One region of the Kineococcus sp. AC630 genome, then DNA from elsewhere that is predicted to be linked to it. Evidence: riboswitches for the same ligand, from Rfam matches in the RefSeq annotation. Region 1 holds a riboswitch; each other region holds the start of a gene.
The links. Region 1 has a riboswitch for S-adenosylmethionine ahead of AC0I8G_RS22410 (ABC transporter ATP-binding protein). Riboswitches for the same ligand answer to the same signal wherever they lie in the genome.

Region 1 (11,403 bases):
TCGGGCGGTCCGGCGAGGTCGAACCCCGCCGCCCCGCGCAGTCCGTCGTCGAGGACGAGCACCTCGGCGCTGCGCAACGGCCACGGCTCGTGCTCGTTCGCGACCCACCAGGTGCGCCCCCGGTGGGCGACGTGCAGCCCGAACCGGGCGGTCACGAACGCCGCGACCTCGTCCTCCACCCGATCGGTGCCGAGGCGGACGGCGATGCGGCTGCGCACGCCCGCGCGGGTCCGGCACGTCCACGCCAGCTCGCGCGCACCGTCGCGGACCCGTTCCGCCCGCCGCATCCGCGACCACCGGTACGGCAGCCCGAACGCCGTCCGCGCGCCGAGGACCACCGCGAGCCGCGTCGCGTCGAGGCTGGCGAAGACGACCCCGCGCCGGCCCTCGTCGTCGACGGAGTAGAGCCGGACGTTCGTCTCCAGGAACGTCCCCGCGTACGGCACCGCGGGAGCCCGACCCGGCCCGGCGCCGCGCAGCGTGAACGGGATGAGCCCGACGTAGGTGACGCCGTCGAGGACGTCCGGGCGGACCCCGGGCGGCAGGTGCGGGGCGACGAGCGCCGGGTCGACCGCCCAGTGCAGGAAGGCGAGGTCGTCCCAGTGCTGGTGCATCATCACCGGCCCGGAGAGGGCCGGGGCGGTCACGGGCGGGAGACGGTCCAGGGTCGGGACGGTGGCGGGCACGGTTCATCGTGCCTGGCCGGGGCGCTCCCGGCGCGGCAGCCACTCCTCGTGCGGTCGCGGGTGGTTGTCGTCGCAACTTGCCTTACCCTGGATCCACCATCCAGAGCGGCTGAGAGACCTGGCTCCGCGACGCCGCAGCAACCTCCCCGTCCGCGGGGTGTGGTGCTCACGCCAGGACCGATGGAGGAACCCGTGTCCGTGACGTCCCCGCCGAGCACCGAACCCACCCGCGTGGACGCCGCCGACGTCCGGCTGCGCGGGGTCGGGCGGACCTTCGGCGAACGCGACGTGCTCGCCCCGCTGGACGTCACCCTCGAGGCCGGGCGCACGGTCGCCCTGCTCGGCGCCTCCGGCAGCGGGAAGTCGACGCTGCTGCGCCTGGTGGCCGGGCTCGACACCCCCACCACCGGCTCGATCGAGGTCGGCGGGGAACAGGTCCGCGGGGTCCACCCCCGCACCGCCGTCGTCTTCCAGGAACCGCGGCTGCTGCCGTGGCGCGACCTCGCCGGGAACGTCGCCTTCGGGCTGCCGCGCGGCACCCCGCGGGCGGAGGGCCGGACGGAGGTCCTGCGCTGGCTGGACGTCGTCGGGCTGGGCGAGTTCGCCGGCCACCGGCCGCGTCGCGTCTCCGGCGGGATGGCCCAGCGGACGGCCCTGGCCCGGGCCCTGGTCCGCCGGCCCGGGGTGCTGCTCCTCGACGAGCCCTTCGCGGCCCTCGACGCCCTGACCCGGCTGAAGATGCAGGACCTGCTGGACGAGGTGCAGCGCGAGACCGGCGCCACGGTCCTGCTGGTGACCCACGACGTCGACGAGGCCCTGCACCTGGCCGACCGGGTCCTGGTCCTCGGCCCCTCCCCCGACACGGCCGGTGCGACGGTCGTCCGCGACCTCGCCGTCCCCGCTCGGCGCCCCCGCGACCGCGGTGACGCCGCCACCGCGGAACTGCGGGTCGAACTGCTCGACCTGCTCGGCGTTCCCCGCACCGTCTGACGCAGACCCCCCACCACCGCGAAACCCCAGGAGAACCGTGTCCGTCGTGCCCTCGAACCTGCCCACCCGCCGTCTCGCCCTCGGCCTGGCCCTGGGCGGGGTCTCCTTCGTCGCCGCCGGGTGCGTCAAGGGCGAGTCCTCCAGCGGGGGTGCCCCCGCCACCGCCACCGGTTCCGGGAGCGCCTCGGGCGGGGGGACCGTCCGCCTCGACTACGCGCTCTACAACCCGCTCAGCCTCGTCGTCCGCGAGCAGAAGATCCTCGAGAACGCCGGCCTCACCGTGCAGTGGGAGCAGTCCGCGGGCAGCAACAAGGCCAACGAGTTCCTGCGCAACGACAACCTCGACATCGCCTCCACCGCCGGGTCGGCCGTGCTGCAGGCCCGCACCAACGGTTCCCCGGTCCAGACGATCGACGTGTTCTCCCAGCCGGAGTGGACGGCCCTCGTCGTCGGCAAGGACTCCACGATCACCGACGTGGCGGGGTTGCGCGGCAAGCAGATCGCCGCGACCACCGGCACCGACCCGTACTTCTTCCTGCAGCAGGCCCTGGACAAAGCGGGTCTGTCCGCGAGCGACGTCACGATCACCAACCTGCAGCACGCCGACGGTCGCGCTGCCCTGGAACGCGGCGACGTCGACGCGTGGGCGGGGCTGGACCCCAACATGGCCGGCTCCGAACTGCTCGCCGGGTCGAAGCTGCTGTACCGCAACGTCGACTTCAACACCTACGGGATGCTGAACGCCCGCGAGGCCTTCATCAAGAGCTCTCCTGAGCTGGTGCAGCAGGTCGTCGACGCGTACGCGACCGCCCGCGCCTGGGCCATCGCGAACCCCGCGGACCTCGCCACGCTCTACGCGACCCAGGCGCAGTTGACCCCGGAGGTCGCCGCCCGGGTGCTGGAACGCACGACGCTCGACGTCGACTCCGTCCCCGGTGACGCCCAGCGCACCGTGCTGGCGGGGATCATCCCGCTCATGGCCTCCGCCGGTGACGTCCCCTCCGCGGACGCGGCGACGGAGGCGCTCGACGGGTTGCTGGTGCCCGACTTCGCCGAGAAGGCCACCGTCTCGTGAGCGTGCTGGACACCGAACGCCCCCTTCCGGTGCGCCGGTCGCGGGGTCCGCGGAACCGCGGGTGGCTGGGCTGGGTCGTCCCTCTGCTGCTGCTGCTCGCGTGGTTCCTCACGACCGGGGCGGGGGTCTTCGAACGCGTCCAGCTGCCGCCGCCGGTCGACGTGCTGAACGCGGCCCGGCAGATGTGGGCGACGGGGCAGTTGCAGCTGAACATCGCGATCAGCGTGCAGCGCGTCCTGCAGGGTTTCGCCGTCGGCGCGGTGGCGGGGGTGGTGCTCGGTGGGCTGACCGGCTCGTCCCGGGTGGTGCACGACCTCCTTGCCCCCACGCTCGGCGCGTTGCGGGCCGTGCCATCGCTGGCCTGGATCCCCCTGCTGGGCCTCTGGATCGGGCTCGGGGAGACCCCGAAGATCACGCTGGTCGCGATCGGGGCGTTCTTCCCGGTCTACACGACGGTGCTGAACGCCCTCACCCACCTCGACCCCGCTCTCGTCGAGGTGGGCCGGGCCTACGGCCGCCGCGGGATCGGGCTGTTCCGGGAGGTGCTGCTGCCGGCGACCGCTCCCGCCCTGCTGTCGGGGTTGCGGCTGGGGTTGGCCCAGAGCTGGCTGTTCCTGGTGGCCGCGGAACTCCTCGCCGCCTCGATCGGCCTGGGGTTCCAGCTGACCAACGGGCAGAACACCGGCCGGACCGATCAGGTGCTGCTGGCCATCATCCTGCTCGCGGTGCTGGGCAAGGGGTCCGACCTCGTCCTCGGGCTGGTCGAGGGTCAGGTCAAACGCGCCCGGGGGTGACGGGTTGTCCCCGCCGCGGTCGTCCGCGACAGTGGTCGGCGTGAGCGCGACGGGTGAGAAGGCGACGTTGCTCGACTACCTCGGCCACTACCGCGAGGTCATCGAGCGCAAGTGCGAGGACCTCGACGCGGGGCAGCTCGCGACCCGGTCCGTGCCGCCGAGTTCACTGAGCCTGCTCGGCCTCGTCCGCCACCTGGCCAAGGTGGAACGCGACTGGTTCCCCCGGACCCTGGCCGAGCGTCCGGAGACCCCGCGGCTCTACTGGACCGCGGAGGACCCGGAACTCGCCTTCACCGGTGCGGTGGCCGACGACGCGGTCGTGAGCGAGGCGTTCGCCACCTGGCGGCAGGAGGTCGCGGCCGCCGACGCGTGGCTGGCGGAACTGCCCGAAGCCGACCTCGGCCGCGAGGTGCCGCACCGCGACGGTCCGGTGAGCGTCCGCGACGTGCTGGTGCACCTGATCGAGGAGTACGCCCGGCACGCCGGGCACGCCGACCTGTTGCGGGAGTGCCTCGACGGGCGCACCGGGGAGTAGCGTCACCGCCCCTCGGAGGGTGTGACTCCCTCGCCGGAACGGAACGACCGTACCCACGCCCGCGTCAGCGAGGGCGTCGCGAGGACGACGATCGGTCCCGCGAGCACCGTCACAACCCAGAGGACGGGGAACCCGGAGCCGCCCAGGAGGGCCCGCACGGCGACGAGCACCACGAGAACGGCTGCGCCGCAGATCAGCTGGCGACTCGTGCGACCCGCCGCGACCACCCCCGTCGACACCACGACCAGCACGACGAGCGCCGCGTGCAGCACCGCCGCGGCATCGAGGTCGACGGGGTGGAGGACCGTCCCGACGACCAGGACGACGAGCGCCGCGACCCCGGGAACACGCAGCGCCGGCCGGGTCACTGCCGCAGGTACCCCGGTCAGGACCGCGACGAGGACCGGCAGCAGACCCAACCCGACGTCCAGGGCGATCTCGTCCCACGGCCATCCCACGGGCAACGTCGCCCGGCTCGGGTCGGCAGGCAGCAGTAGACCCCCGGTCAGGGGGAAGCGGTCGATCGCGCCCGCGAGGTCGAGTCCGACGACGGCACCCACCGCCCACCACCGCCGGCCCACCAGGGCCAACGCCGTGCCGAGGGCGACCACCCCGACGAACGGGACGAGGAACCCTGCCGACTGCCCGATCGAGTCGAGGACCCGGGGCGCCTCAGCGTGCGGGAACCCCGACACCGTCTGCGGGTCGAGCCCTGCGAGGTGGGCGAGTCCGTCCCGGTACAGCCGCCACAGGGAGGTGTGCGTCGAGATCGACAGCGCCACGAGCGACGCGACCGAGACCGCCGCAGCCGCCGACACCGTCAGGACCGGTCCGCGTCGACTCACCGTTCTGAGATCGGCCGCGCGGACGGCCGGGTTGAGCCCCGGGTCACGCCTGGGTGGCGCGGCGTCCGACCCACCAGGTCGTCCCCCAGATCCCGGCCAGGGCGAGCAGCCCGACGCCGAGAACGCCCGCCAGCCACCAGGTGTGCCGCACGATCGAGACCACGAAGACGGCAACGATCGCGACGAAGAGGACCGTGGTCGCCGCGGTCGGGCGCTTCAGGCGGTGCAAGAGCACCTGCCCGGCGAACCCGACGAGGAAGATCCCCGGCGCGAGCGCACGTCCCCACTCCCGGTCCGCGACCGAGATGGCCGTCTGGCCCGCGAAGACGGCGACCAGCACCCACTCCGACCAGCGTGCCTTCCGTGGTGTCGTCACCACCCCACGCTACCGATCACTCCCGCGGCCGGTGCTGGGCCGATCTCAGCGGATTCAGCGGTCGGCGGTGATGAAGTCGGCGAGCGCGGTGGCGACGGCTTCAGGCTGTTCGTCGGGGATGAAGTGCCCCGCGCCGGGCACCACGACGCTGGTGGTGTTCTCGGCCCACGGACGCAGGGACGCGGCCATGTCGAGGATGGAGCCGTGGCTGCTGGAGATCCCGAGGACGGGGACCGTCAGGTGCTGCCGGTCGAGCGCCTCGTGGTTCCTGCGCGCGGACTCGGCGGCGTCGCGGTAGTAGGCGAGGGAGGCGCGCAGTCCCCCGTCGGCGGCGAGGGCCGCCGCGAAGTGGTCGAGGTCGCCGGCCTCGAAGGTGGCCGGGTCGAGGGCCTTCGCCTTGAGGAACCAGTCGACGTACTCCCGTTCGCGTCCGGTCAGCAGCGTCTCGGGGAGGTCGGGCACGAGGTGGAAGGCGAAGTGCCACGTCTTCCACGCCCGGGCCGGGTCGGTGGGGATCGTCTTGGGAAGGGTGATGCCGGGGATGCCGGCGTCGAGGAGGGCGAGGCCGTGGAGGGAGCTGCCGTGGGTGAGGGCGAGGGAGAAGGCGACCCAGGCGCCGATGTCGTGAGCGGCCAGCCAGTAGGTGCGCGCTCCGAGTGCCTGGACGGCGGCGTGGACGTGGGCGGCGACGCTGTGGGTGTCGTAGCCGGCCTCCGGCCGTTCGGAGTGCCCTTGGCCCGGCAGGTCGATCGTGAGGACCCGGAACCGGTCGGAGAGGTGGGGCATGACCTTCCGCCACGCCCACCAGGTCTGCGGGAACCCCGCGAGCAGCACGAGCACCGGTCCGTCCGGTCGGCCGCCGTCGACGGCGTGGAGGCGGACGCCGTCGGCGTCGACCCAGCGGTGGGTGAACCCGTCCAGGCCGTGCGCGGCCAGGTCGTGGAGGGCCAGGTCGGGCACGGGGCTGGTTTCAGTCGTGGTCACGTGATCCTCCATCGGTGGGCGCCGGATGCTTTGCGTCGCAGCGCGAGTGCCGTGCGTTCGTCGCCGCGTTCGGACGCTAACACATCCTGGACTGCTCAGTTCAAGATAGGGTGACGTCATCACCCGAGGGGCGCAGACAGGAGAGCCAGGTGGCAGGCAAGAAGCAGTTCGACGTGGACACGGCCCTGGACGCCGCGATGGTCCAGTTCTGGCGTGCCGGTTACGCCGACACCTCGCTCGACGACCTCTCCCGGGTCACCGGCCTGAACCGCAGTTCGATCTACTCCTCGTTCGGCGGCAAGGACGAACTCTTCCTGCGCTGCCTGGACCGTTACACCACGCGCTACGGCGAGAAGTACGACGCCGCGCTGTCGTGCGCTGCGTCAGACGTCATGGCCGCCCTCCAGTCGTTCTTCGACGTCACCCTCGAGCGCATCGCCGATCCGGATCTCCCCGACGGGTGCCTGATCGCCCAGACGACGATGGTGACGCCCGTGCTGAGCCCCGCCGTCGCTGCGCACACGCGCGAGGCTCTGGGCTTTCAACGCCGACGTCTGCACACGGCCTTGAAGGCCGGCCGGATGAATGACGAGAACGCCGAAGCCTTCGCCCTCCACGCGGCAGCCGTCAACCAGTCCCTCGCCGTCATGAGCAGGGCCGGAGCGAGTCCTGCGCAGCTCCGGAGCATCGCGAGGGTCACCGTCGATGGGGTCGCGAAGGCCCTGGGTGAGCCGGAGCGTTCCTCGTAGATCCTCGCGGCTGCCCCGGCGGTCAGTCGCACACAACGCCAGAGGCCCGGTCCCGCTGACGCGGTTCCGGGCCTCTGATCTGTGATCTTGCTGGTCGGGGTGACAGGATTTGAACCTGCGGCCTCTTCGTCCCGAACGAAGCGCGCTACCAAGCTGCGCCACACCCCGATGCTGCTGACGGCCGCCGAACTGCGCGGCCTCGTAGAGGATAGCCCACCCAGGCAGGTCCCCGGGACCACGAGGGTCAGCGGCGGGACACGAGCTCCAGCAGCGTCGCCTCGGGTCGGCAGGCGAAGCGCAGCGGCGCGTAGGGGGAGGTCCCGAGGCCGGCGGAGACGTGCAACCAGGCGTCGTGGCGGGCGGCGGACCAGCGGGACAGCCCGGAGGCCTGCTTGCGCGGGAGGTCGCAGTTGGTCACGAGCGCCCCGAAGCCGGGGACGCAGAGCTGGCCGCCGTGGGTGTGGCCGGCGATGAGCAGGCCGGCGCCGTCGGCGGTCATCGCGTCGAGGGTGCGGCGGTAGGGGGCGTGGGTGACGCCGATGGTGAGGTCGGCGTCGGTCGCGGCGGGACCGGCGACGTCGTGGTAGCGGTCGTAGCGCAGGTGGGGATCGTCGACGCCGACGAACTCGAGGTCGAGGCCGTTGACGGTCAGCCGGGTCCGAACGTTGTCGAGGTCGACCCAGCCGGCGTCGGTGAAGCCGCGGACGAGGTCGTCCGTCGGCAGCCGGACGGCCTCGTCGCCGGCACCACCGTCCGACGGACCCCTCAGGTACTTCGACCAGTTGCGCGGCTTCGGGGCCCAGTAGTCGTTGGAGCCGAGGACGAAGACCCCCGGACGTTCCAGCAGCCCCGCGTAGGTCTCCAGCACGGCCGGGACGGCGTCCTGTGCGGCGAGGTTGTCCCCGGTGGTGACGACGAGGTCAGGTTCGAGGTCGGCGAGCGCCGTGACCCACGCGCGCTTGCGGTGCTGACGCGGGACGAGGTGCAGGTCGGAGAGGTGCAGGACCCGCAACGGCGCGGCGCCGACGGGCAGGACCGGCACGACGGCGTGCCGGAGCACGAACGCGCGGACCTCGTAGCCCGCGGCGTAGCCGACGCCGGCGGCACCGGCCAGCGCGCCGACGCCGACGGTTCCGGCGGCCAGGTGGAGGACTCGCGCTGCAGTGGGCATCCGGTCATCCTCGCCGGAGGGCGGAAACGGGTCGCGGTGGGGTGGGAGGATCGCCCCATGAGCGACACCCTCAAGGACTCCCTGCAGGCCGACCTGACCACCGCGATGAAGGCCCGGGACGAGCTGCGGTCGGCGACGCTGCGGATGGTCCTCACGGCGGTCCGCTCCGAGGAGGTCGCCGGGAAGTCGGCGCGCACGCTCTCCGACGACGAGGTCATCGCGGTCCTGCAGCGCGAGGCGAAGAAGCGTCGCGAGGCCGCGCAGGCCTTCGGTGACGCCGGGCGCACCGAGCAGTCCGAGCGCGAGACCGCTGAGCTCTCCGTCATCGAGACTTACCTCCCGACCCCGCTCACCGACGAGGAGCTCGACGCGCTCGTGGACGAGGCCGTGCTCATCGCGACCGCGGAGGGGCTGACCGGCATGGGCGCGATGGGCGCCGTCATGTCGCAGCTCAAGCCGAAGGTCGGGGCCCGCGCCGACGGCAAGCGCGTCTCCACCGCCGTGCGGACCCGTCTGCAGGCCTGAGACCCGCGGAAACAACACTTTCCGCCCCTCGAGGGGCCCTCGCAGGGGCGGAAAGTGTTGTTTCCACGCGGGACGGGGCCGCTAGTTCGCGCCGCCGGTCGCGGCGACGGTGCTCGTGACGATCGCCGTCGTGACCGCGGCCTGGGCGGCGCGCACGGCGGCGGAGACAGCCTCCACGGCCCACTCCCCCTCGGCCATCCCGTCGCTGATCTGCTGCACCCGGTCGGCGAGCTGACGGCGGGACAACCTCAGCCCGGGGACGACCTTCGGGATCGCCCCGACGGACTGCAGCAGCGACACCAGCGCGGCCGCGTGCGGGGTGACGTCTGCCCCCTCCCCCAACGCTGACGCGACCTCGGCCACGAGGACCTTGCGCGTGCCCGGCTCGGGGTGGTCGCGGGCGAAGCGCAGGAACCCGCCCGGCTCGTGGCGGACGAGGCCGCGCGCGACCATCCGGTCCCGCACGGCACGACCGAACTTGAGGCCCCCGAGCCGTTGCACGGCGGTGCGGGCCGCGGTCGGCCGGTCGCCGAGTCGCCGCAGGGCCTCGTCGAGCACCTCGTCACCGGTGGGCGAGGCGTCGCGCACGCGCACCTTCTCGCCGCCCCAGCGACTCGGTTCGGACTCGAGCCGTTCCCGCAGGGCCAGGTCGAGCAGCACGGCTCCGGGCAGGACCGCGCGGAGCCGGGTCGCGTCCGTCAGCGGACGCCCCGTCTCCGGGTTCAGCAGGAGCAACGTCACGTCGTCCACGAGGGGTGTGTCCACGGCCCCAGCCAACCAAGGACGCGACGGGTGGGACCACCCCCCGAAAGGAGGACGGGCCGGACGGGGAGAGTCCCCCGTCCGGCCCGTCTCCGCCCCTCAGTTCGTCGGGAGGGCGGGGAGGTCGGGCAGCGGCGGCAGTTCCGTCGGGAGCTGGATCCCGGGGCTGTCGCTCGACGGCGGGGCCGACGGCTCCTGCGTCGGGACCGGCGCCGGGCCGGAGCTGCGGGTGATGGTGATGACCGAGCCGGCCGCGGCGGAGCGGGCGCTCTGCGAGGCGACGAGGCCCTTGTCGACGTTGGAGGTCACCGAACCCCCCACCTTCACCTGGAACCCGGCCGCCTTCAGCGCGCTCGTCGCCGAGGAGACGCTCCGGCCGACGACGCTCGGGACCTTGATCCGGCCGTCGGAGGTCGTCGTCTTGAGGCCCTGGTTGGTGCCCGGGGTGAACCCGACCTTGGGGAGGTTCAGCTGGTCGGAGGCGGTGCCGACGATGGCCTTCCAGGTCGGTGCGGAGATCGTCCCGCCGAAGATGGTGCGGCGACCACGACCGTTGATGCGGTCCGAGTTCAGCGACTTGGTCCCGTCGGCGTGGCCCATCCACACCGCGGAGGACAGCTGCGGCGTGTAGCCCACGAACCAGGCGTCCGTGCTGTCGTTGGTGGTGCCCGTCTTGCCGGCGGCGGCGCGGTCGATGCGGGCCGACGACCCGGTGCCACCGGAGATGACGCCCTGCAGCGCCTCGGTGACGTTGTTGGCGACGTTCGGGTCGAGGACGGGCTTGCAGTCCGCGCTGGGGATGTTCATCGGCTGGCCGTTGGTGTCCAGCGACTCGAGGATCGCGATCGGCTTGCAGAAGGTGCCCTGGGCGGCGAACGTCGCGTAGGCCCCGGCCATGGCCAGCGGGGCGATCTCGTTGACCCCGAGGGTCAGCGACGGGCTGACGTAGAGGTCGGAGTTGACCCCGCTGTCGTTGTCGTTGGTGTTGCTCATGTCGCTGGCCTTCTGCGCCGGCACGCTGCCGTTCTTCGGGTTGGCCAGGTGGACACCCATCGACTGCGCCGTCGCGGCGATGTTGCAGAGGTCGAGGGACTTCTCCATCGTCACGTAGGCCGTGTTGACGGAGTCCGCGGTCGCCTTGCGGATGGACATGACGCCACCCTCGTGCGATTCCGAGTTCGAGTACTTGTAGACCTTCGAATCACGGGACTTGGCGCCGCAGGCGGTGAACTGGCTGAAGGAGTCCGACCCGTTGAACGGCGCGTTGATCGTGCTGTCGATGGACTTCCCGGCCTTCAACCACTCCGCCAGCGTGAACGCCTTGAACGACGAACCGGTCTGGAAACCGTTGCCGCCGTTGTACATCTTGTCGACGTTGTAGTTGATCGTGGTGACACCGGGCTGGTCGGTGTCGAGCGAGAAGGTGGTGTCCTGGGCCATCGCGAGGATCTGCCCGGTCCCGGGCTGGACGACGGAGGAGGCCATCCGGGGCTTCTGCCCCGGGTTGACGCCACCGTTCACGGCGTTCTGGGTCGTGATCTGGACCTGCGGGTTCAGCGTCGTCTTGATGGTCAGACCACCGGTGCGCAGGAGCTTCTTGCGGTCGTCCGCGGTCGCGCCGAAGGCGGGGTCGGTCTCGACGATGCGGGTCACGTAGTCGCAGAAGTAGGCGGCCGACTCGGCGTTGATGCAGCCCTGCTGGCTGCGCTGGAGGTTCAGACCGATGGGGGCGGCGACCGCTGCGTCGTGGTCGGCCTGGGAGATCTTGCCCAGTTCGAGCATCCGGTTCAGCACGACGTTGCGCCGCTTGATCGAGGCGTCGGGGTACTTCACCGGGTTGAAGGCCACGGGGTTCTGCACGAGACCGGCCAGCATCGCCGACTCCGGCAGCGTCAGCTCCGCCGCGGTCTT
Region 2 (8,163 bases), on a different contig from region 1:
GACACCTCCGCGGGCAGCTTCGAACTGTGCCCCGCCGACGCGTGCGAGGTGCCGGGCGTGGTCCCGTTCGCGCTGCGGACGGAGATCACCGGAGACCACCCGCTCGTCCGCCGCTACGAGGAACTGCTGCGGACGGCCGGCATCGAGATCGCCGGCATCGAGTTCCTCGAGACGGCGGACGGGCGGACGGTCACCTACGACATCAACACCAACACGAACTACAACCCCGCGGTCGAGGCCGTCGCCCCCGTGTCGGGTCCCGGCGCCATCGCCCGCTACCTCGGCGGGCTCCTCAGCGGCGACGCGTGAGCGGAGGTCGCAGACCCAGGTGCTCGCGCAGCGTGGTCCCGACGTACGCGGTCGGGTAGGCGCCCCGTTCCTGCAGGGCCGGGACGAGCTGGTCCACGACGTCGTCCAGGCCGCTGGGGACGAGGAACGGCGTGATGTTGAACCCGCTGCTGGCGCCGCTGCGCACCCAGAGGGTCAGCTCGTCGGCCAACTGCGAGGCCGTACCGGCGAAACCGCGCCGGGTCGAGGTGTGCAGCACGAGTTCGCGCAGCGAGAACTTGTTCTCCTCCGCCACCCGGCGCCACTCCTGGGCGATCGCCCGGGGGTCGTGACCCTGTCGCGCGGCGCCCCGGGTCCCGTCGATGTCCGCGATGACGGGGTCGTGCGCGGGCAACGGGCCGTCGGGGTCGTGGCCCGACAGGTCCTCGCCCCACACCTGACCCACCAGCGAGAGCGCGGTCGCGGGGGTCACCTGCTGCTCCAGGACCCAACGGGCCTTCTCCTCCACCTCGCCCTCGGTGTCGGCGACGACGATCTGGGTCCCCGGGAAGGTGAGGACGTCGTCCTCGGGGCGACCCGCCGCCACGACGCGGCGGCGGACGTCGTCGGCGAACGCCAGCGCGTCGTGGCGGTCGCTCCCGTGCGCGGAGAAGATCACGTCGGCCGAGCGGGCGGCGAAGTCGCGGCCGGTGGGTGAGTCGCCCGCCTGGAAGATCACGGGATGACCCTGCGGGCTGCGGGGGACGGTGGGGGCGATCTCGACGTCGAAGAAGCGGTCGTCGGAGTCCACGGGGGCGAACTCCGACCCGTCCCAGCTGTCCCAGACCCGTCGGGCCAGGTTCACGAAGCGTTCGGCCCGCTCGTAGCGGTCGGCGTGGTCGAGGTAGCCGCCCCGGCGGAAGTTCGCCCCGGTCCAGGCGTTGTCCGTCGTGACGACGTTCCACGCGGCGCGACCACCGGAGAGGACGTCCAGGGACGCGAGGCGGCGGGCCAGGTCGGCGGGGTCGTTGTAGGTGGTGTTCTGGGTGGCGACCAGACCGATGCGGTCGGTCAGACCCGCCAGCGTGGCGAGTTCGGTCAACGCGTCGGGTCGCCCGACGACGTCGAGGTCGTGGATCCTGCCCCGCTGTTCGCGCAGGCGGAGACCCTCGCCGAGGAAGAACGCGTCGAACAGTCCGCGTTCGGCGGTCCGGATCAACTGCGTGAAGGTCGAGTGGTGCATCTGGGATCCGCTGCGGGGGTCCGACCAGATGGTGCTGTGGTTGACGCCCTGGAAGAAGACACCGAAGTGGACGACGGCGTTGGGGTAGCGCAGGTCGGTCACGGGACTCCTCAGGCCGTCGCGAACTGGTTGACCGGCCGGGGACGGCCGAGGGTGGTGCGCAAGGTCGCACCGGCGGCGGGTGGTTGCAGCAGCCGGGCGACGCGCAGGGCGGGGAAGGTGGTGCGCAGCAGCGTGCGGAGGTCCTCGTCGAGGACGGCGGCGTGCAGCCGGACACCGTCGACGGAACCCGCGAGACCGGCGAGGTACCGCGCGAAGCCCTCACCGGACCCCGCCCAGCGCAGCCGGTCCCGTACGGGGGCCGGGGCGTCGGCGTCGAGCGCCTCGACCCGCTGCGCACCCGAGGCGGCCGCGGTGTCGAGGGCGAACTCGACCTCGAGCACGACCAGCGGACCACCGGCGCTGCGCCGGGTCCGCTCGTTGCCCGTGAGGACGACGTCGACCACGTCCGGGTCGAGGAGGTCGCGTTCGTGGGCGGCCACGACCGGCTGCCCCTGCGGGGGACGGGGCACGGTGAGCGGGCCCTTGACCGAGAAGTTGGTGGCGACGACGTCGACGTGGTGCAACCGGTCGCGGTCGACGTAGCGTCCCGTGGCGACGTCGCGGACCACCGCGTCGTCCTCCCAGGAGTCCCACAACCTCCGCACGGCCCCGACCACGTCGGTGAGTTCCGCCTGCGGGTCGTCGAGCACGGGGAGGTCCACCGTCCGGGCCACGGCGGGGGTGGACGTCGTCGCGATCCAGCCGGCGCGGCCGGCGCTGGAGTGGTCCAGCGACGCGATCTGCGCCGCCACGTGGAACGGTTCGGAGTAGGTGGTCGCGGCGACCGGCAGCAGACCGATCGTGTCGGTGGTCCCGGCGAGGAAGGCCGCCCGCTGCACCGCGTCCAGGTGCCCGCGGGGGTTGCGGGGGTCCGGCAGCGTGGAGTCCTCGAAGGTGAGTCCCGTGAGGCCCTGGGCCTGCGCGGTGACGGCGAACTCCTTCAACCGCGCGGGGGAGAACACGGCGTCGGGGGAGACCCGGGAGCGGCGCCAGGCCGCGGGGTGCCACCCGCCGCCGTCGACGTCGAGGAACACGTGGAAGGGGGTCGGCATGGAAATCTCCTGAGTGGTGGGTACGGCAGCCGCCGTCTGTGTCACAGTGCTCTCCACCGATCGACGAGGAGGCGACCATGCGTGACCGGGTACGAGAACTGTTGGCGCACTGGGTGTCGTCGATCGTGGCCGGACTGGCCATCGCGGGGCAGGGGCAGTGGGGGTACGCCTGGTCGCCGCTCGACGACGAGCCGGCCCCCGGCGAGCTGAGCTGGCCGCAGTTCGAGGGGGAGCTGCGCGCGCTCTTCGCCGAGGCTGAACGTGGCGGGATCGGCGACGGGTCCCGGCCCAGCAGCGAGCCGATGCCCTGACGTCCCGCCCCGTCGACCGGGGTGGATCAGGTCTGAGCGGGTTCGCCCACGCTCAGCCCCGCGGCCTTCCAGGCCGGGAACCCGCCGTCGACCTGCACGACGTCGGTGAAGCCTGCCGCCAGCAGTTCGGCGGTGACGGGGCCGGAGCCCGCGGGAGAACCGCAGATCACGACGATCTGCTGGTCCTTCCCGGTGAGTTCCGCCAGCGCGGTGCCGGAACCGAGGGCGAACTTCTCCGCCACCTCGGTCTTGGCCACGACGACGGCCTGCGGCAGGTCGCCGGCGGCGGCCCGCCCGGCGTCGCTGCGGACGTCGACGAACAGCGCACCGGCGGCGACGGCGCGTCCGGCGGTCTCGGCGTCGACGAGCGGTGCCTGGGGTGCTGCGGTGGTGTCGCTCACGTCGTGTCTCCTCGGTTCGTGCGGTCGGCCCCGGCGATCGCGCGAGGCCGTCGTCCCTGCGGGCTGAGGCGTCGGGGACGAGGTCACCCCAGGTCCACGCCGGCACCGGGCGCGGGCAGGAAGGACGCGGGTTCCGGGCGAGCGTCGGTCGTGGGACCCCAGTGCCCCTCGACGATCCCGTACTCGAGCTCCGGCCCGGCACCGACGAACTGCTCGACCGCGGCCAGCAGCCGTTCGACCTCGGCCGATCCCGTCCCGACCCCGGTGGAGACCCTCAGCCCGCCGTCGGCCAGACCGAGGGAGTCGGCGAACCGGTGGGCGCAGAACCGTCCGTCGCGCACACCGATCCCGTGCTCGGCCGAGAGGAAGGCCGCGACCTCGGAGACCGAGCGACCGGGGACGGTGAAGGTCACGACCCCCACGGCGTCGTCGGGGCGGGGGCGCACGACCTCGACGCCCGCCAGCGCCGTCAGCCCGCCGACGAGCCGTTCGCGCAACGCCTCCTCGTGCGCCTCGAGCGCTCCGGGGGCCAGCGTGGCGAGCGTGCTGCAGGCCTGGGCGAGGGCGACGGCGCCGAGCACGTTCGGGGAACCCGCCTCGTGGCGGTCGGGCCCGGTGGCCCACCGCACCGCGTCGTGGCGCACGTCGAGGGTGGCGCCCCCACCCGCGAGGTAGGGATCGGCGGCGTCGAGCCAGTCGCGACGACCGACGAGCGCGCCCGCCCCGTAGGGGGCGTAGAGCTTGTGCCCGGACAGCGCGATCCAGTCGATCCCGTCGCGACCGAGGTCCACCCTGCGGTGGGGGAGCAGTTGCGCCCCGTCGACGGCGATGCGGGCGCCGGCCGCGTGCGCGGCCCGGGCCAGCCGGCGCAGCGGCAGGACCTCACCGGTCACGTTGGAGGCACCGGCGACGGCCAGCAGCGCGTACCCGCCGCGGGCGAGCTCGGCCTCCAGCAGCGTCGCGGTCTCCTCCGCGTCCGACCCGCCGCGCAGGACCGTGGTCAGGGCTGACCGCTGCCAGGACAACAGGTTCGCGTGGTGCTCGACGTCGGCCACCAGGACCCTGGAGCCCTGCGGGACGGCCCGGGCGAGCAGGTCGAGCGCGTCGGTCGTGCTCCGGGTGAAGACGACGACGTCGTCGGGGCGCGCCCCCAGGAAGGTCCCGACCTCGGCCCGGGCCTGCTCGAACAGGGCGGTGGAGACGCGTGAGAGGTACCCGGCGCCGCGGTGGACGCTGGCGTAGTGGGGGAGGACCTGGGCGACGCGGGTGGCGACGGAGACGAGGGCGGGCGCGCTCGCGGCGTTGTCCAGGTTCGCGTAGGTGGTCGACCCGCCCTGGGCGAGCGGGACGCGGGTGTCCCTGCCGACCACGGGCAGCAGCGGTGCGACGGGCGCCGGGCAGCGGAGGGGGGAGAGGGTGCTGAGCGTCACGAGGAGTCTCCTGGAGGAACTGGACCCTGCCGGGAGGACCGGGATCACCCCGGCGAGGTCCGCGCTTGCCGGCGCCACTGCGGCGTCGACCAGGTCGTCACCCGGGGCACCCCGCCGCGGAGGGAGGGTTGCCGGCCAGCGAGCCGGGGCTTGTCGCTGGCGCTCATGACCTGCGCTGAGGTTGCCACGTCGGACCCCGCTGAGCAAGATCGGCGTGTCGCGAACCCGTCGGAACTCCGCCAGAACCCCACGTGTCGGGTAGTTCCCCCGTTCGGGGGAACCCCGGAACAGCACTTGTGGATCGCGTCGACCCCGGTCTACATTCGGTGAACACCATCCAGAGCGGCCGAGAGTCCTGGCTCGACGACGCCGCAGCAACCCCCCGAGCCCGGGCGAGGGTGCTAAAGCCAGGCCGATGGAGTTCGTGATGCGCCCCACCGATGTCCCTGACGCGTACCCGGTTCCGGACCGGGGCCGGCCGCGATGACGCTGGCTCCCCTCGTCGCCGCCGCGACCGGGAGGCCCACCGTCAGTTTCGAACTCTTCCCGCCCCGTTCCGAGAACGGGCGGGAGTCGCTGTGGCGCAGGCTCTCCGATCTCCTCGACACGCACCCCGACTTCGTCTCCGTCACCTTCGGGGCAGCCGGCGCGACGAAGGGACCGAGCCGGGAGCTGCTGGCCCACGTCCTGGGTTCGACGGCCGTGCCGGCGATGGCCCACCTGACGTGCGTGGGGTCCTCGCGACGTGAGGTCGTGGAACTCGCCAGCGAGTTCCTCGACGCCGGTGTCCGCAACGTCCTCGCGCTGCGGGGCGACCCGCCGGTCGGGAGCGCGGACTGGACCCCGCACCCGGACGGTCTGGCGACCGCGCGGGACCTGGTGGAACTCCTCCAGGTCGCCGACCGGCGGCGCTCCGCGCTGCGGGGCGGTCGCGTCCCCGTCGACGAGGGTCCCCTGACCCTCGCCGTGGCGGCCTTCCCCCGCGGTCGCGACGCGGAACTGGCGGCCCTGCGCGCCAAGCAGGACGCCGGTGCGCACTTCGCGATCTGCCAGGTGACGTTCTCGGTCGACGAGTACGCCACCTTCGTGCGCCGGGCGCGCGCCGCCGGGGTGAGCATCCCGCTGCTGCCGGGCATCGCCGTGACGGACGACGCCCGCCGGTTGCAGCGCATCGGTGAGCTGGCCGGTGTCCCGGCCCCGGAACAGCTGCTCGCGGCGCTCGACACCGACGACACCGCCCAGCGCCGCCGGGCGTCGACGGCGTTCTCGTCGGGACTCGCGGCGGGACTGCTCGACGCCGGCGCCCCCGGACTGCACCTCTACACGTTCAACGCGGCGGAACCCGCGCTCGACCTGCTCGACCACCTGAACCTGCCCCGATCCACCCAGAGCCGCATCGCTGCGGTAGGAGGTCCCACCCCGTGAGCACCGAGAACTTCCCCACCTGGACCGCCACCGTCCTCGGCTACCCGCGCATCGGCGCCGACCGCGAGGCCAAGAAGGCCCTCGAGGCCCTGTGGGCCGGTCGCGCCGACCTCGCCACCACCGAGGCCGCCCTGGCCGGGGTTCGTGCCGCCACGGTCCGCCGGCTGAACTCCCTCGGCCTGCCGGCGCACGACGCGTCGATCCCGTCCGCGTTCTCGGCCTACGACCAGGTGCTCGACGCCGCCGTCGCCGTCGGCGCCGTCCCGCCGCGCTTCGCCGACGTCGTGGGCGAGGACGGCCGCGTCGACCTCGTGGGGTACTCCACGATCGCCCGCGGTCGCGGTGCGGACGCCCCGCTGGAGATGACGAAGTGGTTCGACACCAACTACCACTACCTCGTTCCCGAGATCTCGCCGTCGACGACCTTCCGGTTCGCCGACGACCGTGGGGTGCGGGAGTTCGCCGAGGCGCTCTCCGACGGGTTCCTGACCCGTCCCGTCGTGGTCGGGCCCGTGACGTTCCTGCTGCTGGCCAAGGCGGCCGACGACGCCCCGGCGGGTTTCGCCCCGATCTCCCGGCTCGACGACCTGCTCGGCGCCTACGAGGAACTCCTCGCCGCCTACGCGGCCGCGGGGGCGGAGTGGCTGCAGCTGGACGAACCGGCGCTGGTCAGCGACTCCGCGACGAACGGCGTCGAGGGTCTCGCCGACCTCGTCCGTCGCGCCTACGACCGCCTCGCGGCGCTCGAGGGCCGTCCGCGCCTGCTGGTCGCGACGCCCTACGGCGACCCGGGTGACCTCCTGGAACCCCTGGCCGCCACGGCGGTCGAGGGTCTCGCCCTCGACCTCGTCCGCGGCGCGACGCCGGCGCGTCCGGAACTGCTGCACGGCAAGACGGTCGTCGGCGGGGTCGTGGACGGTCACAACGTCTGGCGGGTCGACCTCGTCGAGGCGCTGGCCCGGCTGCGGACCCTCGAGGGTTCCGCCGCCCACGTCGTCGCGGGGACGTCCACCTCGCTGCTGCACGTCCCGCACGACGTGACCCGCGAGACCACCCTCGACGAGCGCCTGCGCGGCTGGCTCGCGTTCGCCGACCAGAAGGTCGCCGAGGTCGTCGTCCTGGGCAAGGCGCTGGGGGACGCAGCGGCGGTGCAGGAGGAACTGACCGCGTCGGCGCAGGCCCGGGCCGACCGCGTCGGCGCCCCCGGCGTGGTGCGTCCCGAGGTGCGCGACCGGCTCGGAGCGCTGACCCCGGAGGCCTTCGGGCGCAGCGACTACGCCGTGCGCCGCCTCGCCCAGGAACAGGCGCTGGGTCTGCCGGCGCTGCCGACGACGACGATCGGCTCGTTCCCGCAGACGGGCGAGATCCGCAAGGCGCGCGCCGCGTGGACGCGCGGAGACCTCGCGACGGCCGCCTACGAGGAGTTCCTCAAGGCGGAGATCGACCGCGTCGTGGACCTGCAGGAGGAACTGGGCCTCGACGTCGTCGTGCACGGGGAACCCGAGCGCAACGACATGGTCCAGTACTTCGCCGAGCAGCTCGACGGGTTCGCCGTCACCGCCCACGGCTGGGTCCAGTCCTACGGGTCGCGCTGCGTGCGCCCGCCCATCCTCTGGGGTGACGTCGTCCGTCCGGCGCCGATCACGGTGCCCTGGAGCCGGTACACGAAGACACGCACGACGAAGCCCGTCAAGGGCATGCTGACCGGCCCGGTGACGATCCTCGCCTGGTCCTTCGTCCGTGACGACCAGCCGCTGGGCGACACCGCCCGCCAGGTCGCCCTGGCGCTGCGCGACGAGGTCAGCGACCTCGAGGCCGCCGGCATCGGGATCGTCCAGGTCGACGAACCCGCTCTGCGGGAGCTGCTGCCCCTGCGCACCCAGGACCAGCCCGCCTACCTGGACTGGTCGGTGAACTCGTTCCGCCTGGCGA
Region 3 (11,403 bases), on a different contig from region 1:
CGTGACCGGCCCGGACGTGATCCGCACGGTCACCGGCGAGGACGTCGGCTTCGAGGAGCTCGGCGGCGGGCGCACCCACGCGACCCGTTCCGGCGTCGCGCACCACCTGGCGGAGTCCGAGGACGACGCGATCGCCTACGTCCGCGAGCTCCTGTCCTTCCTGCCCTCGAACAACCTCTCCGAGGCGCCGCTGCTGCCGGCCGAGCACGTCCGCGGCCTGCACGTCGACGAGGAGGACCTGTTCCTGGACGAGATCGTCCCGAACTCCCCCAACCAGCCCTACGACATGACGGCGGTGCTGGCCGCCGTCCTCGACGACGGCGAGTTCCTCCAGGTCCACGAGCTCTTCGCCCCCAACGTCCTCACCGGTTTCGGCCGGGTCGAGGGCCGTCCCGTCGGCATCGTCGCGAACCAGCCCTCCCAGCTCGCGGGGACCCTGGACATCGACGCCTCCGAGAAGGCCGCCCGGTTCGTCCGGTTGTGCGACGCGTTCAACGTCCCCGTCCTCACCTTCGTCGACGTCCCGGGCTTCCTGCCCGGCACCGACCAGGAGTGGAACGGCATCATCCGCCGCGGTGCGAAACTCCTCTACGCCTACGCCGAGGCGACGGTCCCGCTGGTCACGGTCATCACCCGCAAGGCCTACGGCGGCGCGTACATCGTCATGGGCAGCAAGGAGATGGGCGCCGACGTGTGCCTGGCCTGGCCGAGCGCGCAGATCGCCGTCATGGGCGCCCAGGGCGCGGTGAACATCCTGCACCGCAGCACCTTGAAGGAGACCGCGGAGGCCGGTGGGGACGTCGAGGCGAAGCGCCGCGAACTCGTCGACGACTACGAGCTGCAACTGGCCAACCCCTACGTCGCCGCCGAACGCGGCTACGTCGACGGGGTGATCGCACCGAGCGAGACGCGGGTCCAGGTCGTCCGGGCCCTGCGGGCGCTGGCCACGAAGCGGGCGACGCTGCCGGCCAAGAAGCACGGGAACATCCCGCTGTGACCGACAACGACCCGCAGGCCGTCCGGGAACTGCTGACCGCGCTGCGCATCGAACGCGGCCACCCCGAGCCGGAGGAGCTCGCGGCGCTGACCGTCGTCCTGACGTCGCGGTTGTCGCAGCCGTCCGCACCGGAGGGGATCCCCCCGGTCCCGGCCCCGCGCTCGCGCTGGGCCGACCCGCGTCACGTGCTCGGCCTGCCGCCGGTGCCCGGCCGGGGCAGCTGGCGGGCCAGCGCCCTCCCCCGCTGAGGGGTGGCGGCGCGTCTGCGGGGTCGTGTCGGAGCCCTGACCTACCGTCGTGCCCATGGCGTCGAACGGGAACTCCGACAGCGCGGTCAGGGTGGGCGCGGTGCGTGAGGTGCGCTTCGTGCACACCGCGGACTGGCAACTGGGCATGACCCGGCACTTCCTCGACGCCGACGCCCAGCCCCGCTACACCGCCGCCCGCATCGACGCCCTGCACCGCATCGCCGAGGTGGCCCGGGAGCACGGGGCCGAGTTCGTCGTCGTCTGCGGTGACGTCCTGGAGTCCAACGCCGTCGGGCCGCGGGTCCTGTCCCGCACGCTGGAGGCCCTGCGCGCGTTCAGCGACGTCGGGGTCCCCGTCTACCTCCTCCCCGGCAACCACGACCCGCTCGACGCGAGCTCGCTGCTCGCCTCCCCCGCCGTCCGCGACACCCCCGGCGTGCACGTCCTCGACACCGCCGGCCCGCACGAGGTCCGCCCGGGCGTCGAGCTCGTCGCGGCCCCGTGGACCTCCAAGCACCCGACCGGGGACCTGCTCGCGCAGGCCACCGAGGGCCTCGTCGCCGACGGCACCCTGCGCATCGTCGTCGGGCACGGCGCGGTCGACGAGCTCTCCCCCGACCGCGACGACCCGGCGCGCATCGCGCTGGCCCCCCTCGAGGAGGCGATCGCCGACGGGCGCATCCACTACGTCGCCCTCGGCGACCGGCACTCCACGACGCAGGTCGGACGGTCCGGGGCGGTCTGGTACGCGGGCACCCAGGAGGTCACCGACCGGCTGGAGACCGACCCGGGCAACGTCCTCGTCGTCGAGGTCGGCGACGCCTCCCCACCCAAGGTCGAACCCGTCCCGGTGGGGCGCTGGGCGTTCCCCCACGTCCGCGCCGAACTGGACTCCGCGAGCGACGTCGAGGCCCTGCGCCGCCAGCTGGAGGCGTTGCCCGCCAAGGACCGCACCGTCGTCACCCTCAGCCTCACGGGCACGCTCACCGTGGGGGCGAAGGCGACGCTGGACGACCTGCTGGCCGTGCAGGGTGACCTGCTGGCCGGGGTGCAGCACTGGGAGCGCCACAGCGACCTCGTCGTGCGGGCCGACGCCGACGAACTCGCCGACCTCGGCATCGGCGGGTTCGCCGACGCGGCGGTCGCGGAGCTCTCCTCGCTCGCCCAGGGCGACGGCCCGGACGCCGAGGCCGCGCGCGACGCGTTGTCGCTGGTGTTCCGCCTGGCCGGCGGAGGGACCCGCGCGTGAGGCTCCACCGCCTGGTGCTCGACGACTTCCGCGGTGTCGGGCACCGCGAACTGACCCTGCCCGACACCGGGATCGTCGTCCTCGAGGGCGCGAACGAGGTCGGGAAGTCCTCGATGCTCGAGGCGCTCGACATGCTGCTCACCGAGAAGCACTCCTCGAAGAAGGCGTCCGTCCTCGCGGTGAAACCCGTGCACCGCGACGCCCCGAGCGCCGTCGAGGCCGAGATCAGCACCGGCCCCTACCGGTTCACGCTGCGCAAGCAGTGGCACAGCCGCCCCGCGACCACGCTCACCGTCCACCGCCCGCGGCTGGAACAGCTGACGGGGGACGACGCGCACCGCCGCGTCCGCGACATCCTCACCGAGACCCTGGACACGCGGCTCTGGGACGCGCTGCGGATGCTGCAGGGCGCCTCCCTCGACGCGAGCCTCAGCGGCAGTTCCGCGCTCGCCGCCGCCCTCGACGCGGCCGCCGGTTCCGGCGAGGACCACGACGGGGACGGTGCGCAGACCCTGCTCGACGCCGTCGGCGAGCGCTACGCGGAGTTCTGGACGAGCACGGGGCGTCCGACCTCCCGGCACCGCACGTGCGCGGAGGAGCTCGCCGAGGCGCGCGTCGCGGCCACGCACGCCCGGGAGGCCCTCGACCTCCTCGCCGAGGACTCGCGCGAGCACGCCGAACTCAGCGCCGCCCGCCGGACGCTCCAGACCGAGGTGGAGGCCACGACCGCGGAGGCGCAGTCGCTGGTGCAGCTCGTCGCCGACCTCGGCGACCGGCGCTCGAAGCTCCTCGAGGCCCGCACCCGCGCCGAGCACACCCGACGCGCCCGGGCCGAGGCCGCCGGCGCGCAGGAGCGTCGCTCGCGTGCGGTCGCGGACGTGCACGACCGGGCGCTCGCGGTCGAGCAGGAGACCACCCGCCTCGCCACCCTGAGCCAGGAGGCCGAGCGCGCCCGGGCGGTCGCGACCACCGCCGCGCGCACCGCCACCGAGGCCGCGCAGGCCGCCGACGACGCCCAGGACGCCGCCGACACGGCCCAGGACACGCTGCGTCGCAGTCAGGACGGCGCGACGCTGCGGCAGGCGCGCCGGCGTCTCGCCGCCGTCACCACCGCCGCGGAGGAGGTCCGGGCGGCCACCGAGGCGCTCGCCCGGCACCGGGTCGACGCCACCGCGGTGCGCGCCCTCGAGGTCGCCGCCGACACGGCCGGCGGGTTGCGCGCCCGCGCCGAGGCCGTCGCCGCCCGGGTCGTCGTCGAGGCCACCGCCGTCGAGGTCCTCGTGGACGGCGTCCCCGTCCCGGCCGGCACCGTGGCCGAGCTCTCCGCGACGCGGCCGCTGGAGATCGACGTCGCGGGTTTCGCCGCCGTCCGGGTGCTGCCCGGTGCGGACACCGGTCCCCTGGCCGACGACCTGGAACGCGCCGAGCGGGACCTCGCGGCGCGGCTGGACGACGCCGGCGTCGAGGACGTCGCCGCCGCCCGGGCCGCCCACGAGGAGCGCCGCAGCGCGCAGAGCGCCCTCGACCTGGCCCGCGCGCACCTGACCCAGCTGAGCGCGGAGGCCGGTGCGGACGAGCTGCGCGCCGAGGTCGACCGGCTCGCGGCCGACCTGGTGACCGGTGACGGTGAGGTCCCCGACCTGGCTGCGGCCCGGACGCTGGAGGCCGAGACCCGGGAGACGTCGCTGCGCCGCCGTCGCGCGGCCCGTGAGGCCGCCACGACGGCGGCCGCGGCCGCCCGGCACGCCGACGCCCTGGCCGGCGAGCTCGCCACCCGCACGGCCGCTCTCGAGGTCGCCCGCACCGAGGTCGAGGGGGCCGCGCTCCGGCTCGAGCAGTCCCGCGCCGAGCAGGACGACGACGCGCTGGCCCAGGCCCTGGCCGCCGCGGACACCGCGGCGGACGCCGCGGCGGCGGAGGTCGCGGACCTCGAGGCCGACCTCGCGGCCCGCGACGCCGACGCGACCCTGCGGCGGGCGCAGCAGGTCCAGTCCAGGCTCACCGACCTGGTGGAACGGCGCGACGGGCTCACCAGCGACCTGCTGCGGCTGGAGGCCCGGCTCTCCGTCATGGGCGGTGAGGCCCGCCAGGAGGTCTGGGACGAGGCGGAGTCCCGCGTCGCCCGCCTCGAGGGGGAACTCGAGAGCCTCACCCGGCGGGCGGCCGCGGCCCGGTTGCTGCGCGACACCCTGGAACGTCACCGCGGGGTGTTGCGACGCCGCTACGTGTCACCGTTCGCCGACCGGCTCGAGGACCTCGGCCGCACCGTCTACGGCGAGAGCTTCCGCATCGGCCTGGACGACGAACTGCGCATCCTCGACCGCACGCTGGAGGGTCGCACCGTCCCCTACGAGCAGTTGTCGACGGGTGCGCGCGAACAGCTCGCCGTGCTGACCCGGTTGGCGTGCGCGACGCTCGTCGACCCCGCCGACGGGGTTCCCGTCGTCCTCGACGACGCCCTCGGCCACTCCGATCCGCTGCGGCTGCAACGACTCGGGGTGGTCTTCGAACGGGTCGCACCCTCGACCCAGGTCCTGCTGCTCACCCCCGGCCCGGGGGTGCACACCTCCATCGCGGGGGCGACCGTCATCCGCCTGGACCCGGAGGTCAGCGGGGGAACTGCTCCCACTGCCACAGCATCCACGGGCTGAACGGCGAGGGGTCCGCGGCGATCTGCTCGCGGAGCTCGTCGAGGTGGACCCAGCGGAACTCGTCGACCTCGCCCGGGTCGGGGGCCAGTTCCCCCGATCCGGTGGCGATGCGCGCGGTGAAGACGGGGCAGACCTCGTTCTCGACGGTGCCGTCCGCCATGACCGCGCGGTAGCGGAAGCTCGGCAGCAGCGACGTCACGCCCTCCACCTCGATCCCGAGCTCCTGGACGGAGCGGCGGACCACGGCGTCCGCGGGCTCCTCCCCCGGACCGGGGTGGCCGCAGAAGGAATTGGTCCAGACCCCCGGCCAGGTGCGCTTCGTCGCCGCCCGCCGGGTCAGCAGGGTGCGGCCGGCGTCGTCGAGCAGCCAGCACGAGAAGGCCAGGTGCAACGGCGTCGAGGTGTGGTGGACCTGGGACTTCAGCGCGGTCCCGCACGGTGTGCCGTCCTCGGTCAGCAGGACCACGAGTTCGGTCAGATCGGCGGTCGGTGCGAGGGTCACCCCCGAACGGTAAACGGTCTCAGGACCCGTCGCGCGCGAGGAAGGCCGTGACACCGTCGGCGATTCCCCGGGCGGCGGTGGCCCGGAAGTCCGGGTCCGAGACGAGGGCGGCCTCCTCGGCGTTGCGCATGTTGGCCGACTCCAGCAGCACCGACGGCGTCCGCGCGAGGTTGAGCCCGGCGAGGTCGGGACGCCGGGTCAGCCCCGGTTCGACGAGGTCGCCGAGGTAGTCGGCCCGGGGCAGGCCGGTGGCCGTCCCGAAGGACGCGAGCAGGTCCCGCGCGGCGACGTCGGAGGCGGCCAGCACGGCCGCGTTGCCGCCGTCGGGGGCGAGCGCGGGTTCGACGACGTGGAACCCGCGGGCGCTCGCCGCGGCCCCGTCGGCGTGGATCGAGACCGTGAGCGCCGCACCGGCAGCGGTGGCGATGGCGGCACGGGCGTCGACGCAGGGCCCGACCCCGGTGTCGTCGTGGCGGGTCAGCACGACGGTGACGCCCCGGGCCCGCAGCAGGTCAGCGGTGCGCAGGGCGACGTCGAAGGCGTAGGCGTGCTCGGGGTAGCCGGCGTCGGTGCTGGTCCCGGTCGTGTTGCAGGGCTTCTCGAAGCCGCCCGCGGGCACCAGTGCGTCGATCGCTGCGGGGTTCGCGGCGTTCCCGCCGTTGTGGCCGGGGTCGAGCACGACGACGGGTGCAGGGGTGGTCGGCGAGGGGGCCGCCACTCGGACCTCGGCGCTCGCGGTGGGCGCGGGTGCGGGCGCGGATGGCGCGGATGGCGCGGAACACGCACTCACCAGCACCGCGACGGTGGTCGCGAGGAGTCCCGGTCGACACCGCACGGCCCCAGGGTGCCACGGACGGCCTGGGTAGCCTCCCGCCATGGCGATGCACGAGGTGAGCTTCGAGTCCCGCAACGGACGCGACACGGTCCACGGCTGGATCTGGACGCCGGTCCGGTCCCCGCGGGGGATCGTCCAGATCGTCCACGGCTTCGGGGAGCACTCACGCCGCTACCTGCACCTGGTGCTGAGGCTGCTCGACGACGGGTTCGTCGTGGCCGCCGACGACCACGTCGGCCACGGACTCACCGCGCGACTCAGCGACACCTGGGGCGACTACGGCCCCGGGGGCTACGCCACGACGACGGAGGACGAGAAGTCGTTGCACGACATCGTCGTCGAGCGGTTCCCCGGACTGCCGTTCTTCATGTTCGGGCACAGCTGGGGCTCGATGATCGCCCGCGACTTCTCCGCGGAGCACGGCCACCTGCTGAGCGGCGTCGTGTACTGCGGCACCTCGGGGTTGCGCGAGAACACGGTCGAGCTGCACCGCCGACTGGGCGGGCTCGTCGCGGACGGGCGCGCCGCGGAGGTGCGGCCCGAACTGGTGGGCGAACTGCTCGAGGGCTTCACGGCGCGCTACCCGACGGTCCGCTCGGCGAACGACTGGATCGCGCTGGACCCCGACGTCGTCCGTGACCACGGGGCGGACCCGTTCAACAACTTCACGAGGCCGCCGACCGTCCAGGCCCTGCACGACTTCACGTCGCTGTGGATCGACGTCCACTCCCGCGAGTGGGCGCAGCGGGTGCCGACCGGCGTGCCGGTGTACGTCATCGCCGGCGACCAGGATCCCGTCGGCAACTACGGCGAGGGGCCGTACCAGGCCGCGAACTGGCTGGCCGAGACCGGTCACACGGTCACGACCCGGCTCTACACCGGCTACCGCCACGAGATCCACAACGAGCCCGACCTGCGCGCAGAGGTCGAGGACGGCGTCGCGGCCTTCCTGGTGGCGCAGCTCTGAGGCGCCCGGTTCCGGGGCGCAGCGTCAGGCGGGGACCGGGGTGGTCGCCGCGACGACGGCCTCGTCGAGTTCCGCGCCGAGGTCCAGGTCCTCGCCCGCGACGAGGCGGGCCTCGAGTTCGCGCACCTTCGGGATGACGAGCTCACCGAACGCCTCGACCTCCTCCTTGACGTGCAGGAAGCCGAGCAGCAGCAGGTCCACCCCGACGAGGCGGTAGGCCAGGATGCGGCGGGCGACCTCGTCGGGCGTCCCGACGAGGCCGGTGCGGAAACCGTCGTTGTACTGGACGAGGTCGCGGAACTCGCTGTCGGCCCACATGCCCTTGCCGTCCCTGGTGGAGTTCCCGGCCTCCTGGACGGCGGCGCCGAAACCTTCGACCTTGGTGCGGTCGGCCTTGGCGATGATCTCCTCGAGGACGGCCTCGGCCTCGTCGCGGGTGTCGCGGACGACGGCGAAACCGTTGAGGCCGAACCGCACCAAGCGGCCGTTGCCGGCGGCGAGGGCGCTGACCTCGCGCACCCCGGCGGCGGCGGCGGCGATCGACTTGCCGTTCATGAAGTACCAGTCGCTGACCCGGCCGGCCATCGCCTGCGCGGCCGTCGAGTTGCCGCCCTGGAACAGTTCCGGCTGCACCTTGGGCTGCGGGCGGAAGGTGATGTCCTCGGCGTTGAAGAACTCACCCTGCTGGCTGTAACCGTCCTCGGTCCACACCCCGCGCAGCAGGGCGATGAACTCCTCCGACTGGCGGTAGCGGTCGTCGTGCTCGTGCCAGGTGACCCCGAGCTGGGTCGCCTCGTTCTTGAACCAGCCGGAGACGACGTTCAGCGCGAGGCGGTTGTCGGTGAGTTCCTGGGTGGTCGCGGCGAACTTCGCGAGGACCCCGGGGTGCCAGAAGAAGGGGTGCACCGCGGCGATGACCTTGAGCTTCTGCGTCGCCAGCAGCAGGGCGAGGGAGAACGACGTCGACTCGTGCTGCGCGTCCGCCCCGTAGGAGGCGAGGTAGCGGACCTGGGTCAGGGCGTACTCGAAACCGACGCGTTCGGCGGCCTGGGCGACGGCGACGTTGTAGGCCGGGTCGTGGCTGGTGCGCTGCTCGATCGTGGAGACGACCAGGCCGCCCGACACGTTCGGGACCCAGTAGGCGAACTTCAGGGGCTCGTTCACGGACATGGTGGTGCTCCTCCATCGGTCCTGGCGGTAGCACCCGGGCTCGGGTTGCTGCGGCGTCGTCGAGCCAGATCTCTCGGCCGCTCTGGATGGTCCTGCGAACTGTAACGCCTCGTCGGCGGCCCCGCAGCGACTCGGGTCGGCCCGGCACCGGAGGGGTCCGGCGCAAGCCGTTGCGCACGAACGATTTCGAAGCCGGGTGCGGATATCCGGTACCTTCCCGAACCGCTTGACGGACCCCGGTTCGGCTGTCACTGTCGAATCAGGTCATGAGTGCCAGCGCGAAGCCCCGGCTCGCTGGTCGGCAACCCTCCTTCCGTCGTGGGGTGCTCCGGGTGATGACCCGACCCGCGGGTGTCGCGGGTAAGGACGTTGAAGGAGACGCACGTGTCCCACCAGACCTGTCGACGCTGAGCGTCCGCACTCCCTGCTGAACACCCCGGGCCACCCCGTCCGGCGGTCCCCCCTGCGCCGGTCCGCCCGACGCTCCCCCGCCGCGCCCTCGCGCGCCCCACGCCGCCCTGGAGACGACGTGATCGAGCCATGATCGAGCTGAGACAGCTCACCAAGACCTACGGGAGCACCACCGTCCTGGACCGCCTCGACCTGCTCGTCCCCGCCGGCAGCATCACCGCCGTCGTCGGGCCGAGCGGGGCCGGCAAGAGCACCCTCGCCCAGTGCGTGACCCTGCTGACCCGGCCCACGTCGGGTTCCGTGCTCGTCGGCGGCCAGGACCTCACCCACCTCGGGGAGGGACGGCTGCGCGAAGCCCGTCGCCGCATCGGCACGATCTTCCAGTCCGACGGGCTGCAGACCCGGCGCACCGCCGCCCAGAACGTCGAACTCCCGTTGCGCTACCTCGGGGTCGTCCCCCGCGAGCGGCGCGCCCGGGTCGCCGAGCTGCTGGAACGGGTGGGTCTGGCCGACCTGGCCGGGCGCTACCCGCACGAGCTCTCCGGCGGGCAGCGCCAGCGCGTCGGGATCGCCCGCGCCCTGGCTCTGCGTCCGAGCGTGCTGCTCTCCGACGAGGCGACCTCCGGGCTGGACCCGCGCTCGACGGCCTCGATCGTGGCGCTGCTGCGCGAACTGCGCGACGACCTCGGGCTGTCCATCCTGTTCATCACCCACGAGATGGACACGGTCGTCGAGGTCGCGGACTCCGTGGCCCGACTCGAGCACGGCCGCATCGTCGAGTCGGCGCTCCTGCTGGACGTCCTGCGCGACCCGGGGTCGCCGGTCGGGGCCGCGCTGCTGCCCCGACGGGCGGTCGCCACCGATCCCCGGCTCGTCACCTGGACGGTGCACTACCGCGGCGACGACGTGCCGGCGGACTGGCTGACCAGCACGGCCCGCGAACTCGGCCACGACCTCGCCCTGCTCGGCGCCTCCGTGAGTGCCGTCACGGGGCGGACCGTCGGGCACGCCACCCTCGGCGTCCCGGACTCGGTGGACCCCGCGCTGCTGATCGCCGCCCTCGAGCGACGGGGGCTGCACGCCCGCGCCGCCGAGGTGCCCTCGACCCTGGAGCTGGTCCCGTGAGCCCCGCCGCCCTCCCGCTGGCCTCGAACCTGGACACGCCCCTGCCAGAGATCCCGGCGCTCGTCCTGCCCGCCCTCGGCGACACGCTGCTGATGGTCGGCATCGTCATGGCCCTGGTCGTGCTGCTCGGGGTCCCGCTGGGGGTCCTGCTGCACAACCTCGCCCCGGACGGGTTGCTGGAGAACCGCCCGGCCCACCGCGTCCTCGGCTGGGTGGTCAGCACCGGGCGGTCCCTGCCGTTCCTCGTGCTGATGGCGGCGCTCGTGCCGTTCACCCGGTTCGTCACGGGTACGAACATCGGCATCCGGGCGGCCGTCGTGCCCATGGTCCTGGCCGGCACCGCGTTCTTCGCCCGCATCGTGGAGAACTCGCTGCGCTCGGTACCCCCGTCGGTGGTCGCCGTCGCGAAGGCCTCGGGAGCCTCTCCGCTGCAGGTCATCACGAGCGTGCAACTCTCCGAGGCGCTGCCCTCGATCATCGGCGGCCTCACCATCAACACCATCGCGATGATCGAGTACTCGGCCATCGCCGGGACGATCGGCGCCCCCGGGGTCGGCTACCTCGCCATCACCTACGGGTACCAGCGCTTCGACCACGCCGTGATGATCGCGACCATCGTCGTCCTCGTCGCCCTGGTCGCCTCCGTGCAACTCCTCGGTGACGCCCTGGCCCGCCTCGCGGACCCGCGGACCCGTCGCCGCAGCGCCACCCCCACGAACTCCCCCACCGCAGACCTGGAGAACTCCCTTGTCCACTGAGACCCGCCCCGACGCCAAACCCGCCGACGACCACGGTTTCGAGGTCCGCCGCCGACGCCTGTGGCCGTTCGTGGCCGGCGGTGCCGTCGTCCTGCTCGGGATCGCCGCCGCGGTCGTCGTGCCCCGTCTCGGCGGTGAGGACACCGCCAACACCCAGGCCGGCGCCACCCTCTACGTCGCGACCGCCGAGGGCAACGCCCGCGAGGAGGCCCTCATCGACTACATCGCGAAGGACGTCGCTCCCGCGCACGGCATCCACGTCGAGTTCAAGGCGCTGGCCGACAGCAACACCATCAACCGCGCGGTGAACGACGGCGAGGTCGCGGGCACGATCTACCAGCACAAGCTGTGGCTGGGTCAGGTCCTGCAGGCCAACCCGGGGTTCCAGGAGACCGCGGCGACGCCGGTCTTCCGGTGGGGTTTCGGCCTGTGGTCCTCGAAGTGGAAGACGCCGGCGGAGATCCCGCAGGGCGGCACGATCTCGTTGTAC

Region 2: another riboswitch for S-adenosylmethionine. It lies ahead of AC0I8G_RS01195 (methylenetetrahydrofolate reductase); the one in region 1 lies ahead of AC0I8G_RS22410 (ABC transporter ATP-binding protein).
Region 3: another riboswitch for S-adenosylmethionine. It lies ahead of AC0I8G_RS02865 (methionine ABC transporter ATP-binding protein); the one in region 1 lies ahead of AC0I8G_RS22410 (ABC transporter ATP-binding protein).

What each region holds. Positions count from the first base shown of each region.
Region 1 covers NZ_CEEDMJ010000027.1:23,964-35,366, reverse strand. The annotation lists gene AC0I8G_RS22415 (YqjF family protein) at 1-686, opposite strand, end outside; SAM riboswitch class I at 780-873, shown strand; gene AC0I8G_RS22410 (ABC transporter ATP-binding protein) at 867-1,676, shown strand; gene AC0I8G_RS22405 (aliphatic sulfonate ABC transporter substrate-binding protein) at 1,714-2,751, shown strand; gene AC0I8G_RS22400 (ABC transporter permease) at 2,748-3,545, shown strand; gene AC0I8G_RS22395 (DinB family protein) at 3,586-4,080, shown strand; gene AC0I8G_RS22390 (hypothetical protein) at 4,083-4,925, opposite strand; gene AC0I8G_RS22385 (hypothetical protein) at 4,969-5,301, opposite strand; gene AC0I8G_RS22380 (alpha/beta fold hydrolase) at 5,356-6,297, opposite strand; gene AC0I8G_RS22375 (TetR/AcrR family transcriptional regulator) at 6,435-7,034, shown strand; tRNA gene AC0I8G_RS22370 (tRNA-Pro) at 7,126-7,202, opposite strand; gene AC0I8G_RS22365 (metallophosphoesterase) at 7,279-8,205, opposite strand; gene AC0I8G_RS22360 (GatB/YqeY domain-containing protein) at 8,263-8,730, shown strand; gene AC0I8G_RS22355 (GOLPH3/VPS74 family protein) at 8,812-9,495, opposite strand; gene AC0I8G_RS22350 (penicillin-binding protein) at 9,592-11,403, opposite strand, start outside.
Region 2 covers NZ_CEEDMJ010000001.1:250,978-259,140, reverse strand. The annotation lists gene AC0I8G_RS01225 (ATP-grasp domain-containing protein) at 1-309, shown strand, start outside; gene AC0I8G_RS01220 (NtaA/DmoA family FMN-dependent monooxygenase) at 293-1,612, opposite strand; gene AC0I8G_RS01215 (LLM class flavin-dependent oxidoreductase) at 1,621-2,664, opposite strand; gene AC0I8G_RS01210 (hypothetical protein) at 2,742-2,975, shown strand; gene AC0I8G_RS01205 (rhodanese-like domain-containing protein) at 3,002-3,376, opposite strand; gene AC0I8G_RS01200 (aminotransferase class V-fold PLP-dependent enzyme) at 3,460-4,806, opposite strand; SAM riboswitch class IV at 4,863-4,977, opposite strand; SAM riboswitch class I at 5,137-5,228, shown strand; gene AC0I8G_RS01195 (methylenetetrahydrofolate reductase) at 5,290-6,231, shown strand; gene metE (5-methyltetrahydropteroyltriglutamate--homocysteine S-methyltransferase) at 6,228-8,163, shown strand, end outside.
Region 3 covers NZ_CEEDMJ010000002.1:190,033-201,435, reverse strand. The annotation lists gene AC0I8G_RS02905 (acyl-CoA carboxylase subunit beta) at 1-997, shown strand, start outside; gene AC0I8G_RS02900 (acyl-CoA carboxylase subunit epsilon) at 994-1,245, shown strand; gene AC0I8G_RS02895 (metallophosphoesterase family protein) at 1,355-2,494, shown strand; gene AC0I8G_RS02890 (AAA family ATPase) at 2,491-5,145, shown strand; gene idi (isopentenyl-diphosphate Delta-isomerase) at 5,102-5,647, opposite strand; gene AC0I8G_RS02880 (N-acetylmuramoyl-L-alanine amidase) at 5,667-6,365, opposite strand; gene AC0I8G_RS02875 (alpha/beta fold hydrolase) at 6,523-7,449, shown strand; gene sfnG (dimethylsulfone monooxygenase SfnG) at 7,474-8,619, opposite strand; SAM riboswitch class I at 8,629-8,712, opposite strand; SAM riboswitch class IV at 8,882-8,992, shown strand; gene AC0I8G_RS02865 (methionine ABC transporter ATP-binding protein) at 9,160-10,155, shown strand; gene AC0I8G_RS02860 (methionine ABC transporter permease) at 10,152-10,913, shown strand; gene AC0I8G_RS02855 (MetQ/NlpA family ABC transporter substrate-binding protein) at 10,903-11,403, shown strand, end outside.